3 regions of the Streptomyces sp. NPDC032126 genome follow, and region 2 is predicted to be linked to each of the others. Evidence: riboswitches for the same ligand, from Rfam matches in the RefSeq annotation. Region 2 holds a riboswitch; each other region holds the start of a gene.
The links. Region 2 has a riboswitch for cyclic di-AMP ahead of ACZ5NW_RS23895 (C40 family peptidase). Riboswitches for the same ligand answer to the same signal wherever they lie in the genome.
Positions count from the first base shown of each region.

Region 1 (4,292 bases), on a different contig from region 2:
CCTGTTCCGCAGACGGGACTTCACCGGGATCGTCGACGGCGTGGTGATCGCCGGCATCACCGCCACCGGCTTCGCCTTCACCGAGAACATCCTCTATCTCGGCAACGCCTTCGGCACCGACCAGGTCACCGGCGACAGCGGCATCGCGTCCGTCACCGCCGCCACCTTCTTCGTGCGCGTGATCATGTCCCCCTTCGCGCACCCCCTGTTCACCGTGCTCACCGGCATCGGCTTCGGCATCGCCGCGCTGTCCGCGGAACGGCAGCGGGCGCGGCGGATGCTGCTGCCGCCGGCCGGGCTGCTGCTCGCCATGGGCATGCACGCCCTGTGGAACGGCTCCGCGACCTTCGGCGGGCTCGGGTTCTTCGCCGTCTACGGCGCTTTCATGGTGCCCCTGTTCGCGGTCCTGACCTGGCTGGTCATCTGGACGCGGCAGCGGGAGCTGCAGACCGTGCGCGACGAGCTGCCCGCCTACGCCCTCGCCGGATGGCTGACCCCGGGCGAGCCGGTCGCGCTCGGCTCGATGCGGGCCCGGAAACTCGCCCGCGAGCAGGCCAAGCGGCAGTACGGGAAGCAGGCCGCGCGGGCCGTCGCCGAGTACGAGGCGTACGCGACCTCGCTGGCGTTCCTGCGGCACCGCGGGCGGCTGGGCAATGCCGGCGCGGACTTCGTCGTACGGGAACGGGAGTTGTTGCAGGAGCTGTGGCGGCGCCGCGAGGTCGCCCGCCCGGCCCTCGACTACGCGGCGCGGATCGTCGCGCCGATGCCGGTGCCGGTGGTGCCGTGGCATGGCTACGGGTACCGGTACGGGCAGCCGGCGGCGCCGTATCCCGCGTACAACCCGTATCGCACGTGAACCGGTCTGGACCGAGCGGGCGGGAGGCTTACGCCGATGCCCGCGTCAGGCGGTCCAGTTCGTCGTTCGTCAGGTTCAGGTCCGCCACCCCCAGCAGGGCCGGGAGCTGGTCGGGGACGCGGGCCGAGGCGATCGGGGCCGCCACGCTCGACTGGGCCGCCAGCCAGGCCAGGGCGACGGTGGCCACCGGGACCTCGTGCGCCGCGGAGATCTCGTCCAGGACGGTCAGGACACGGACACCCCGGTCCGATGCGAGATACCTGCCCGCACCCTGGGCCCGGGGGCTGTCCACCGTCGTACCGGGGCGGTACTTGCCGGTGAGGAAGCCCGACGCCAGGGCGTAGTACGGCACCGCGGCCAGGCCCTCGCTGACGGCGAGGTCCTGCAGGGCGCCCTCGTAGGTGTCGCGGGAGACGAGGTTGTAATGGGGCTGGAGGGCCACATACCGGGCGAGGCCCTCCCGGTCGGAGAAGTCCAGGGAGGCCCGCAGCCGCTCGGGGGTGATGTTGGAGGCGGCTATGTGGCGCACCTTGCCCGCCCTCACCAGCTCGTCCAGCGCGCCGATGATCTCCTCGACCGGGATCTCGGGCTTGTCGAAGTGGGTGTAGTACAGGTCGATGCGGTCGGTGCCCAGGCGGCGCAGGGACGCCTCGGCGGCCGCCTTGATGTTGGCCGCGGACAGGCCCGGGAAGTCGGGGTGCTGGCTGACCTTGGTGGCGATGATGATGTCGTCGCGGTTGCCGCGGGCCCGCACCCAGTTGCCGATGATCGTCTCGGACTCGCCGCCGCTGTTGCCGTCGACCCACGCGGAGTAGGAGTCGGCGGTGTCGACGAAGTTGCCTCCGGCGGCCGCGTAGGCGTCGAGGACGGCGAAGGAGGCCGCCTCGTCGGCGGTCCATCCGAAGACGTTGCCGCCGAGGGCGAGCGGGAAGACCTCAAGGTCCGAGGAGCCGAGCTTGCGCAGAGAAGTCATGCTCAGCTGCAACGGCCGTACCGTGAGCCGCTATTCCGCTATTCCGCTCTTCCGACAGCGGGGCGTGGCTCAGGGGTTGAGGCCCTTGCCACGCAGCCAGGCCATCGGGTCGATGCCGTCGGACTGGCCGTCCGGGTGGACTTCCAGGTGCAGGTGCGGGCCGGTCACGTTGCCGGTCGCGCCCACGCGGCCGATGACGTCACCGGTGCCGACCTTCTGGCCGACGCTCACGCTGATCGACGACTGGTGGCAGAACCACAGCTGGGTGCCGTCGTCGAGGGTGAGGATCGTGCGGTAGCCGTAGGAGCCGGCCCAGCCCGCCTCGGTGATCGTGCCGCCGTGGATGGCCTTGATCAGGGTGCCGGTGGGGGCGGCGAAGTCGAGGCCGGTGTGGTAGCCGGAGGACCACATCGAGCCGGCCTGGCCGAAGGTCGAGGTGATCGTGTACGACGAGGTCGGCAGCGTGTACTGCTTGGCCAGCGCGGCGAGGCGCTCGGCCTCGGCCTTCTTGGCGGCCTCCGCGTCGGCCTGCTTCTTCGCGGCGGCGGCCGCGGCGTCGGCCTGCTGCTTGGCCTGGGCGGCGGCGTCGGCCTCCGCCTTGGCCGCGGCGGCGTCGGCGGCGGCGAGGGTCTTGGTGTCGACCTGGGTCTGCTGCGACTCGGCCTGCGCCATGATCCGGTTGCGCAGGGCCTCGCCGGCGTCGGCGGAGCCCTCGGCGCTGTCGTCCGCGGTGGCGGCGAAGCTGCTCAGGGTCGGCGCGCTGTCCTGGGGCTCCTCGTCGTCGGAGATGAGGGAGCCGACGGAGGGCAGGTCGGGAAGGGAGATGGAGACCGGCGGCTTGCCGGTGTTGGCGCTGGCCATGCCGCCCGCGCCGACGGCGGCGATGACGCCGACGCCGAGAACCGTGGAGCTGCGGGCGAGTCCGCCGCGCTGCTTGGCGACGCGGTGCCGGCCACGCACGGGGCGAAGGGAGTCCGCGGTGGGGTTCCACTCCTCCCAGGGGCCCTCGTCGGTGCGATAGCTGCCGTAGCCGAAGGTCTCGGTGACCCGCGGAGTCGGCGCGAGCGGGGCTTCTGGGGCAGGCCGGTTGGACGCCACGCGGGCGTACTCCTTTCCTTCCGTCGCCTACCGGGTTAGCTGACGGGTTCGGAGCGGGAAGGTCTCCTACGCGCGTAAACCGGCCGTTGTCGCACGGCGGTGTCCGCGTGATTCACCCCAAGGTGGTGGTTCCCCGGTTCCCTTGCGGGATTCGGCGCGTGCGCACGGAGCCATCTCTTGTGACGGCTGGGACGACCGCGCTGCGTTATCGAACGTTAATAGACCTGGGGGCCGGTTTCCAAGCTGTTCGACTTGATCAACTACATTTTTGGCCTGGACTTTCATGCCAGGACCGGTGAAAAACGGGCGAGTTGACCCGGCATCGAGGCCGCATCAGGAGTCTCACGGTTTTTGATGGTGACTCAGATGTTATGCGGAGGGGCGTCGCACGGTCACGATGCGTGAGGAGGAGCCGGTCACGGCACGCGCTGAGAAAACACCGAGGGCCGGAACCCTTTTCGGATTCCGGCCCTCGGCCTTCAGTAGCGGGGACAGGATTTGAACCTGCGACCTCTGGGTTATGAGCCCAGCGAGCTACCGAGCTGCTCCACCCCGCGTCGGTGAAACCAGCATACGTCATGCGGGGGACGGAAAGCGAAACGGCTCGGTGAGGCGCGGGTCACGCCGGGAGACAGCGGGCGCGCGGGGTGGACGACGGGGGTGAGCCGGTCACCCCAGGAGGTGCGCGTTCGGCCTCTTCGCGGTGGGCTCGTGCTCCGGGAGGACGACCACCTCGACGCCCCGCGCCGCCAGCAGCCCGCTTCCATCGGCCGCCGTGACGAACGTGTCCGGCTCGCGCCAGGCCGTCACCACCCGGCGTACGCCCGCCCGCAGGATCAGTTCGGCGCACGGTGCGGGGCGGGAGGCGCGGTGGGCGCAGGGCTCCAGGCTGCTGTAGACCGTCGCCGTGGGCAGCCGGGGGTCGGCGGGGTCGATCTTGGCCAGGGCCGCCTCCTCGGCGTGGACCACCGGGTCGCCGGACTCGCGGGAGTGGCCGCGGGCCAGTTCGGTGCCGTCCGCCGCGACGACCACCGCGCCCACGCTGAACGCGGTCGGGGAGGGCGGGCACAGGTCCGCCAGCTCGCAGGCCACGGCCAGCCAGTGGTGGTCGGCGGCGTGGGCCAGCGGGCCGGGACCGGGGGCGGTCGGCTCGTAGCGCATGAGGACCACGTCCTCGATCCGGCGGGTCTCCACCAGGCGCAGTCGGCCCGGCTGGTAGGCGCCGGGGCCGAAGAGGCGGGGGGCGTCCGGCGTGCCGACGAAGAGGGGGGCCAGGACCAGCTGGAGTTCGTCCGCCAGGCCCTCCTGGAGGAGCTGGGTGTGGACGGTGCCGCCGCCCTCGACCATGAGCCGGCGGACACCCCT
Region 1 is NZ_JBVIMA010000003.1:19,976-24,267, forward strand. It holds gene ACZ5NW_RS13020 (PrsW family intramembrane metalloprotease) at 1-856, shown strand, start outside; gene ACZ5NW_RS13025 (aldo/keto reductase) at 885-1,829, opposite strand; gene ACZ5NW_RS13030 (M23 family metallopeptidase) at 1,899-2,927, opposite strand; cyclic di-AMP (ydaO/yuaA leader) riboswitch at 2,935-3,094, opposite strand; tRNA gene ACZ5NW_RS13035 (tRNA-Met) at 3,411-3,484, opposite strand; gene ACZ5NW_RS13040 (dihydrofolate reductase family protein) at 3,597-4,292, opposite strand, start outside.
Region 1: linked by a shared signal. The riboswitch ahead of ACZ5NW_RS13030 (M23 family metallopeptidase) and the one ahead of ACZ5NW_RS23895 (C40 family peptidase) in region 2 are both predicted to bind cyclic di-AMP.

Region 2 (4,292 bases):
TTCTTGGGGCGGCGGGACTCGTTGCGCTCGATGACCGCGTTGGCGGCGGACAGGATGGTCTGCGTGGAGCGGTAGTTCTGCTCCAGCAGGATCGTCGTGGCGTCCGGGTAGTCCTCCTCGAACTGGAGGATGTTGCGGATGGTCGCGCCACGGAAGGCGTAGATCGACTGGTCGGCGTCGCCGACGACGCACAGCTCGGCGGGCGGGATGTCGTACTCGCTCGGCGGGACGTCGACGTCGTGCTCGCGCGTCCCGACCAGCTCGCGCACGAGCGCGTACTGGGCGTGGTTGGTGTCCTGGTACTCGTCGACGAGGACGTGCCGGAAGCGGCGGCGGTAGTGCTCGGCGACGTCCGGGAAGGCGCGCAGCAGGTTGACCGTCGTCATGATCAGGTCGTCGAAGTCGAGCGCGTTGGCCTCGCGCAGCCGTGACTGGTAGAGCGCGTACGCCTGGGCGAGGGTCTTCTCGAAGCCGTCCGTCGCCTGGGCGGCGAAGTCCTCCTCGTCGATCAGCTCGTTCTTCAGATTGCTGATCTTGGCGCTGAAGGACTTGGGCGGGAAGCGCTTGGGGTCGAGGTCCAGGTCGCGGCAGACCAGGGCCATCAGGCGCTTGGAGTCGGCGGCGTCGTAGATCGAGAAGGACGAGGTGAAGCCGAGCTTCTTGCTCTCGCGGCGCAGGATGCGCACGCACGCGCTGTGGAACGTCATGACCCACATCGCGTTCGCGCGCGGGCCGACGAGGTGCTCGACGCGCTCCTTCATCTCGCCGGCGGCCTTGTTGGTGAAGGTGATCGCGAGGATCTGGCCCGGGTGCACATCGCGCGCGGCGAGCAGATGGGCGATGCGGTGGGTGAGCACGCGCGTCTTGCCGGAGCCGGCGCCGGCGACGATGAGCAGCGGGGTGCCGGAGTGGACGACGGCGGCGCGCTGGTTGTCGTTGAGCCCCTCGACCAGGGCGGCGGCGTCCAGGGCCGGGCGCGGGGCGCCGTCGCGGTAGTAGGCGTCCCGGTCCGGGGGCACGTCGAACTTCCCGCCGAACAGATCGTCCGGAAGCGGCTCCGGAGCGTGATCGTCCTCGGGCGGCGGCGGGGGTTCCTCCTCGCGGCCGCGAGGGGCCTGGAGGTCCGCCAGGAAGCTGTCGTCAAAGAGGCTGCTCATCGCTCTCCGAGTCTAGGGGGCCCCACTGACAACCGGTGGCCGTCCCCCAAACCCGGCCGCCGCCACCCTGTGTGATGGCCGCGCCACGGGGCGCGCCGGCCCGGGCCCGGACATGCCAAGGTCACGAAAATGTATCGGGCATATCACCCATCAACCTTCACAGGGGCCACACCAGTTGGCTACCGTGCCGGGCGGGCCGTACGACACCCACCGGCGAACGTCGCCGGGCCGCACGGCCTCCGCCGAGTCCGGCGCGCCCCCTCGCGGCAGCCGGAGCCGGGGACCCACCGACCTTGGGGTGAATCGGCCCGCCTCCCGTCCCGGGACAGGCCGTAGGGCAAACCCTTCCAAACCTCCGCCCGAACCCGACAGCTAACTCGGTAGGCGGAACATTGGAAGGAGTCGCCTCCCTTGGCGTCGCAGCACCGCAAGCCGCGTTCGGCGGGCCCGCTCATGGCCGGCATACGCACCCCCGCTCTCGCCACCGCCGCGCTCACCTCCGTGGCCCTGCTCTCCCAGACGGCGAACGCCGCGCCCTCCGCCGACGGCAGGCCCAGCCTGGAGGAGGTCGAGAAGAAGGTCGACGATCTCTACCGGCAGGCGGAGACGGCCACGGAGAAGTACAACGCCGCCAAGGAGAAGACGACCAAGCAGCGCAAGCAGGTCGACACCCTGCTGGACGACGTCGCCCGGCGCACCCAGAAGCTCAACGAGGCGCGGGAGGAGCTGGGTTCCTTCGCGGCCGCCCAGTACCGCACCGGTGCCGCCGCGCCCGACACCGCGACCTTCCTGCTCGCGGACACCCCGCAGGACTACTTCGACCAGACGCAGCTGATGAGCCGGATGACCGACCGCCAGAAGGGCGCGGTCGACGACTTCGTCACCGAGCAGTCGGCGACGATGCAGAAGCGCCGGGAGGCCTCCGAGAGCCTCCGGACGCTCACCGACACCCAGAACGACCTCAAGACCGCCAAGGCCACCGTCCAGCAGAAGCTCAGCGACGCGCGCGAGCTGCTGGCGCGGCTGACGGCGGAGGAGAAGGCGCGGCTCGCGGCGATCGAGAAGCAGAAGCAGGAGGAGGCCGCCCGCAAGGCCGCGGAGCTGGCGCGGCAGCAGGCGGCGGAGGCGGCCGCGCAGCAGCAGACCACCGCGCCGCCGTCCGGCACATCGACCACCTCCCCCGGCTCGTCCACCGCCCCATCGGACTCGTCGTACGCCACGAAGGCCGACAAGGCGATCGCGTTCGCCCGCGCGCAGATCGGCAAGCCGTACGTCTGGGGCGCCACCGGCCCCGACTCCTACGACTGCTCCGGCCTCACCCAGGCCGCCTGGAAGGCCGCCGGCGTCGACCTCCCGCGCGTGACGTACGACCAGGTCAACGCCGGCACCACGGTTCCCCTCTCCCAGGCCCTCCCCGGCGACCTGGTCTTCTTCTACGACGACGTCAGCCACGTGGGCCTCTACATCGGCAACGGCATGATGATCCACGCCCCGAAGCCCGGCGCCTACGTCCGCGAGGAGTCGATCTACTACGACGGCGCGTCGACGATCCACAGCGTGGTGAGACCGGCCTAGGCGGTATCCGCGCTCCCGCGCGCCCTCCCCACCTCACGCCCCCGCCTGCACCCGCGCGTATTTCCACGGCGGTGTGCGCGTGGCCCCGGTCGTCGGGGGCGCGAGGTCCTTAGCATCGGCGCATGGCCGGGACCTCACCTCTTCGCGTCTGGTGGGCGCAGCGGACGCCGGCGGCGGGGGCCGCTGTCATGGCGACCGGGATCGTGTCCGTCGGGCTGCTCCTGACCGATCACGACGTGCTGTCCCGCGTCGCCCTGGTGCTGGCGTCGGTCGCGTGGGTCGCGCTGGCCGGGGACTTCGTCGTACGGCTGGTGCGGCACCGGGAACAGTGGAAGGCCGAGGCGGGAACGCCGGGCGCGCTCACGGCCGTGGCGGCGACGACCGTCCTCGGGACGCGTTTCTCCCTGGCGGGGCGGCAGACGCTCGCCGATGTGATGCTGGAGATCGCGGCGCTGCTCTGGGCGGTGCTGCTCGTGGACGTCGTACGGCACTGGCGGGGCCGGATGTCCGGCGCGGTGTTCCTGGGCTGTGTGGCCACGCAGGGCCTCGCCGTACTGGGCGCGACGCTGGCGCGCGCCGAGGCGGTGGCCTGGCTCGCGCACGCGTCGCTCGTCGTGTTCTGGCTCGGCCTCGTCCTCTACGGCGTCGCGCTCGCCCACTTCGACCCGCGGCAGCTCTCCGTCGGCGCCGGGGACCAGTGGGTGGCGGGCGGGGCCCTGGCCGTCTCGGCGCTCGCGGGGGCCAAGCTGCTCGCCGCCGACGACCACCTCTACCTCTGGAGCGACGACGACAGCGGCGTCCTGCGGGTGATGACCATCGCCCTGCTGGTGCTCGCCCTCGCCTGGTACGCCGTACTGCTGTTCTGCGAGGCCCGGTGGCCGCGGCCGCGCTACGACGTGCGCCGCTGGTCGACGGTGTTCCCGATGGGCATGACGGCGACGGCGACGCTGTCGGTCGCCACCGCCGCAGACCTGCCGTGGCTGAGGGGGCCGGGTCAGGTGCTGCTGTGGATCGCGGTGGCGGTCTGGCTGGCCGTCGCCGCCGGCGCGGTCGGCTCGGCGCGGGCGCAGATCAGGTCCACAGCACCGCGATGAAGATGTTCGCCGTGGTCAGCAGCCCGACCAGGCCGAACAGGCTCTTGTCGACCTTCTCGTCGTCCCGCTTCACATAGACGAGACCGAGGATCACGATGAGCAGCGCCAGCTTCACGCCGATCTTGATGGTGTTGACGTGATGGTCGTCCGCCTGGTTGAGGCCGACCAGGACCACGCCGGTGACCAGCATCGTCGCGGCGCCGTGCAGCATCGCGGGCACGAAGCGGGCGGTGCCCTGCCCCATCGCCTTCATCTGGGTGAGAAAGCCGCCGAGGAGCGCGGCGATGCCGATGATGTGCAGGCCGACGAAGAGATGGATGAGTACGTCCATGGGGCGCGATGCTAATCAGCCCGGCATGTGCCACCCGACACCGGCCCGTCGCATGTGCACGCACCCGCATATATGCACCCCATAGCAGCGCGCCCCTCCCGCCTGCCCCGCGTTTCCCACTTCGGTCAGCGCCCC
Region 2 is NZ_JBVIMA010000006.1:325,821-330,112, reverse strand. It holds gene pcrA (DNA helicase PcrA) at 1-1,157, opposite strand, end outside; cyclic di-AMP (ydaO/yuaA leader) riboswitch at 1,388-1,560, shown strand; gene ACZ5NW_RS23895 (C40 family peptidase) at 1,611-2,732, shown strand; gene ACZ5NW_RS23890 (tellurite resistance/C4-dicarboxylate transporter family protein) at 2,855-3,826, shown strand; gene ACZ5NW_RS23885 (hypothetical protein) at 3,804-4,157, opposite strand.

Region 3 (4,292 bases), on a different contig from region 2:
GCGCGTACAGATCACCGGCGGCGCCGGGTACGACGACTCGGGTCTGCTGCGTCTCACGCCCGGGGAGTCCTTCACCACGCCCGTCTTCGCCGGACTGTGGAGCGACGCCGGCTTCGGCGGGGCGAGCCGCGCCTGGCACGCCTATCAGCGCGCCCATGTCATCCCGGACGCCGACCAGGACCGGCCGGTGCTGTTCAACTCCTGGGAGGCCACGACCTTCGACATCTCCGAGGAACAGCAGGCCACGCTCGCCCGCCGGGCCGCGGCGATCGGCGTGGAGCTGTTCGTCGTCGACGACGGCTGGTTCGGCGCCCGCACCAGCGACCGCGCCGGCCTCGGTGACTGGACTCCCAACCCCGACCGCTTCCCCTCCGGCCTCAAGCCGCTCGCGGACTATGTGCACGCGCTCGGCATGCGGTTCGGCATCTGGGTCGAGCCCGAGATGGTCAACCCGGACAGCGATCTGTACCGGGCGCACCCCGACTGGGTGCAGTACCAACCGGGACGAAAGCGGACGGAGTTCCGCAATCAGCTCGTGCTCAACCTCGCGCGCGAGGACGTCCAGGAGTACCTCTGGGAGCGGCTCGACACCCTGCTCTCCAGCGCTCCGATCGACTATGTGAAGTGGGACTTCAACCGCTGCTTCACCGACGCCGGCTGGCCGGGCGACCCCTACCCGCAGCGCCTGTGGATCGACCATGTCCGCGCGCTGTACGCCCTGCTGGACCGGCTCCGGCAGGCCCACCCCGGCGTCGCCTTCGAGTCGTGCTCGGGCGGCGGCGGACGGATCGACCTCGGGATCATGAGCCGCACGGACCAGGTGTGGACCTCCGACAACACCGACCCGCTCGACCGGCTCGCCATCCAGCACGGCTTCAGCCAGATCCACCCCGCCCGGGTCATGGCCGCCTGGGTCACCGACAGCCCGAACACCCAGCTCAACGGCAGGGTGAGCTCGCTGCGCTTCCGCTTCGTCAGCGCGATGGCCGGGGTGCTCGGAGTCGGTGGCGACCTCGCCGAGTGGAGCGAGGAGGAGCTCGCCGAGGCCGGGGAGTGGGTGGCCCTCTACAAGGAGATCCGGCCCCTGGTGCAGCACGGCGACCTCTACCGGCTGCGGCCTCCGCAGGGCGGGCTGAGCGCCGTGCAGTACGTGCGCGGGGGCGACGCCGTCGTCCTCGCCTGGCTGGAGGCCCAGCGCTACGGCGAGCCGGTGCCGGCGCTGCGACTGAAGGGCCTGGACCCGACGGCGTCGTACGAATGCCTCGAAACGGGCGAAGTGCATCGAGGTGCGCTTTTGCTGCATCACGGACTGCGGACCGGGCTGCGCGGTGATCTCGATGCGACGGTTCTCCGACTGCGCCGCATCTGAGACTTCTGTCCGTATTAGCCGAAATCGATGCCCTTATTCCAAGTCGCTCTGGAATAGGGGCATCTGGAGCGGTGTCACGTGAGCATCGTCATATCCGTGACCCAGCGTCGCGCGTCATGTTCACGTAATTCATGTTTCTTTCCAAGGTATTTGGCGCGAGCGCATTCCCTCTGATTGACGCAGGGTGACCGGGAATTCTCCCAGCTGATCAAGAGAAAAGCCCGGCCCGTGCAACCTCTGCTTGTTTCCGTGCGTCTTGGTCGCTTACGTTCGCCACCAATCCGGACGGAACGCCGAATCCTGCCGCTGTCCGGAATCCGCACACACTCACCCGTGCCCGGCAGGAGCGGGGGACCCACAGGTACAACCGCCTGTTCCGGTCTCCGGAACGGCTAGGGGTCAAGTCGTGCCATGGCACGGCCGGGCATCTCCAGCCCGCACCCGACAGCTCACCTCGCAGGCGCCGGAGAGGAATTCGCCATGCCCGCGAAGGGTAAGCACCGCCGTCCGAAGTCCCTGCGCTTCACCCGTACTCTCGCCGTCGCCGGAACCGGCGGCGCCGCGCTCGCCCTTCCGCTCATCGGGGCCACCGGCGCCCAGGCCGCGCCGGCCGCGCAGCCGGTCTCCTCCGTAGCGGCGAAGGCCGTCCAGGCCGCTCCGGCCGCGCAGAAGGCGGAGAAGAAGAGCACCGAGAAGAAGGCCGTCGCGCGGACCTACACCGTCCGCTCCGGCGACTACCTCTCGAAGATCGCCGACGAGCAGCATGTGAGCGGCGGCTGGCAGAAGCTGTACCGGGACAACCGCGAGGTCGTCGGCAACGACCCCTCGCTGATCCACCCCGGCCTCAAGCTGTCGCTCGGCAAGAAGGCCGCCGGCTCCACCGCGAAGACCTCCCACACCTCGGCGTCCACGGCGAAGTCCTCCGCGAAGAAGGCGCAGAAGTCGGCGCAGCAGTCGACGACCGCCCGGGCCGCGGCGGCCGAAACCGTCTCCAACGGGTTCACCGCCCCCGTCTCCGGCGCCACCGTCGGCACCGCCTACCGCACCCCGGGCAGCATGTGGGCCAGCGGCTACCACACCGGCGTCGACTTCGTCGTCCCGACCGGCACCTCCCTCAAGGCGGTCGGCGCGGGCACGGTCGTCTCCGCGGGCTGGGGCGGCGCGTACGGCAACCAGGTCGTCATCAAGCTCGCCGACGGCTACTACGCGCAGTACGCCCACCTCTCGCAGCTCTCCGTCTCGGCCGGCCAGACGGTCAGCGCGGGCCAGCAGGTCGGCCTGTCCGGCGCGACCGGCAACGTGACCGGCCCGCACCTGCACTTCGAGATCCGTACGACCCCCGACTACGGCTCCGACGTCGACCCGGTCGCCTACCTCCGCGCGCACGGCGTCAGCGTCGGCTGACCCACCCCCCGGGCCGCTCGGGCCCGACCCACGCCACCGAAGGCCGGACTCCATCCCCTGGGTCCGGCCTTCGGTGTATTCCCCCCTTGGCAACTCTTTGGCAGTGGCCTATCTCACCGTCCGTCAACCCTCGCCTACGGTCGCGTAGGTCACATTCGAAGGGGAATCATGAACCGCTGTGGCAGACGATTCGAAGAGTGACAACAGATCAGTGATCGGGTCGTACGTGGCGGTGGGGGACAGCTTCACCGAGGGCGTCGGCGACCCCGGCCCCGACGGGGCGTTCGTCGGCTGGGCCGACCGGCTCGCGGTGCTTCTCGCCGACCGGCGGCCCGAAGGCGACTTCCAATACATCAATCTCGCCGTGCGCGGGAAGCTGCTCGACCAGATCATGGCCGACCAGCTCCCGCGCGCGCTCGAACTCGCGCCGGACCTCGTGTCCTTCTGCGCGGGCGGCAACGACATCATCCGTCCCGGCACCGACCCCGACGAGGTCGCCGAGCGCTTCGAGCGCGCGATCGCGTCCCTGACCGAGGTGGCCGGCACGGTCCTGGTGACCACCGGCTTCGACACCCGTGGCGTCCCCGTGCTCAAGCACCTGCGCGGCCGGATCGCCACCTACAACGGGCACGTCCGCGCCATCGCCGACCGGTACGGCTGTCCCGTCCTGGACCTGTGGTCCCTGAAGTCCGTCCAGGACCGCCGGGCCTGGGACGACGACCGCCTGCACCTCTCCCCGGAGGGGCACACGCGCGTGGCGCTGCGCGCCGGCCAGGCCCTCGGCCTGGAGGTCCCGGCCGACCCCGAGCAGCCCTGGCCGCCGCTCCCGCCGCGCGGCACCCTGGAGGTCCGCAAGGACGACGTGCACTGGGCGCGCGAATACCTGGTGCCGTGGATCGGGCGCCGGCTGCGTGGGGAGTCCTCCGGCGACCATGTGACCGCCAAGGGCGCACTGTCCCCGGACGACATCAAGATGCGGATCGCGGCAGTGGCCTGAGCACACCCGGCCTCCGGCCACCACACGGGTGGGGCCGACCGGGCAGATGGGGCGACCGCACGGGAACGGCGACCGCGCAGGTGGGGCCGACCGGGCATGTGGGGCGACCACGCAGGTGGGGCGACCGCACGGGAGAGGCGACCGGGCAGGTGGGCCGACCGGGCGGCTGGGGTGACCGCGCAGCTTGGGCGATCGGGCACGTGGGACCGACCGGGCAGGTGAGGCGACCGCACGGGAGAGGCGACCGGGCAGGTGGGCCGACCGGGCGGCTGGGGTGACCGCGCAGCTTGGGCGACCGGGCACGTGGGGCGACCACACGGGAGAGGCGACCGGGCAGGTGGGCCGACCGGGCGGCTGGGGTGACCGCGCAGCTTGGGCGATCGGGCACGTGGGGCCGACCGGGCAGGTGGGGCGACCGCACGGGAATGGCGACCGGGCACGCGGGGTGACCGCGCAGCTTGGGCGACCGAGCATGTGGGGCGACCACACGGGTGGGGGCGACCGCACGGGAACGGCGACCGC
Region 3 is NZ_JBVIMA010000001.1:911,806-916,097, forward strand. It holds gene ACZ5NW_RS03855 (alpha-galactosidase) at 1-1,369, shown strand, start outside; cyclic di-AMP (ydaO/yuaA leader) riboswitch at 1,688-1,845, shown strand; gene ACZ5NW_RS03860 (M23 family metallopeptidase) at 1,850-2,773, shown strand; gene ACZ5NW_RS03865 (SGNH/GDSL hydrolase family protein) at 2,985-3,770, shown strand.
Region 3: linked by a shared signal. The riboswitch ahead of ACZ5NW_RS03860 (M23 family metallopeptidase) and the one ahead of ACZ5NW_RS23895 (C40 family peptidase) in region 2 are both predicted to bind cyclic di-AMP.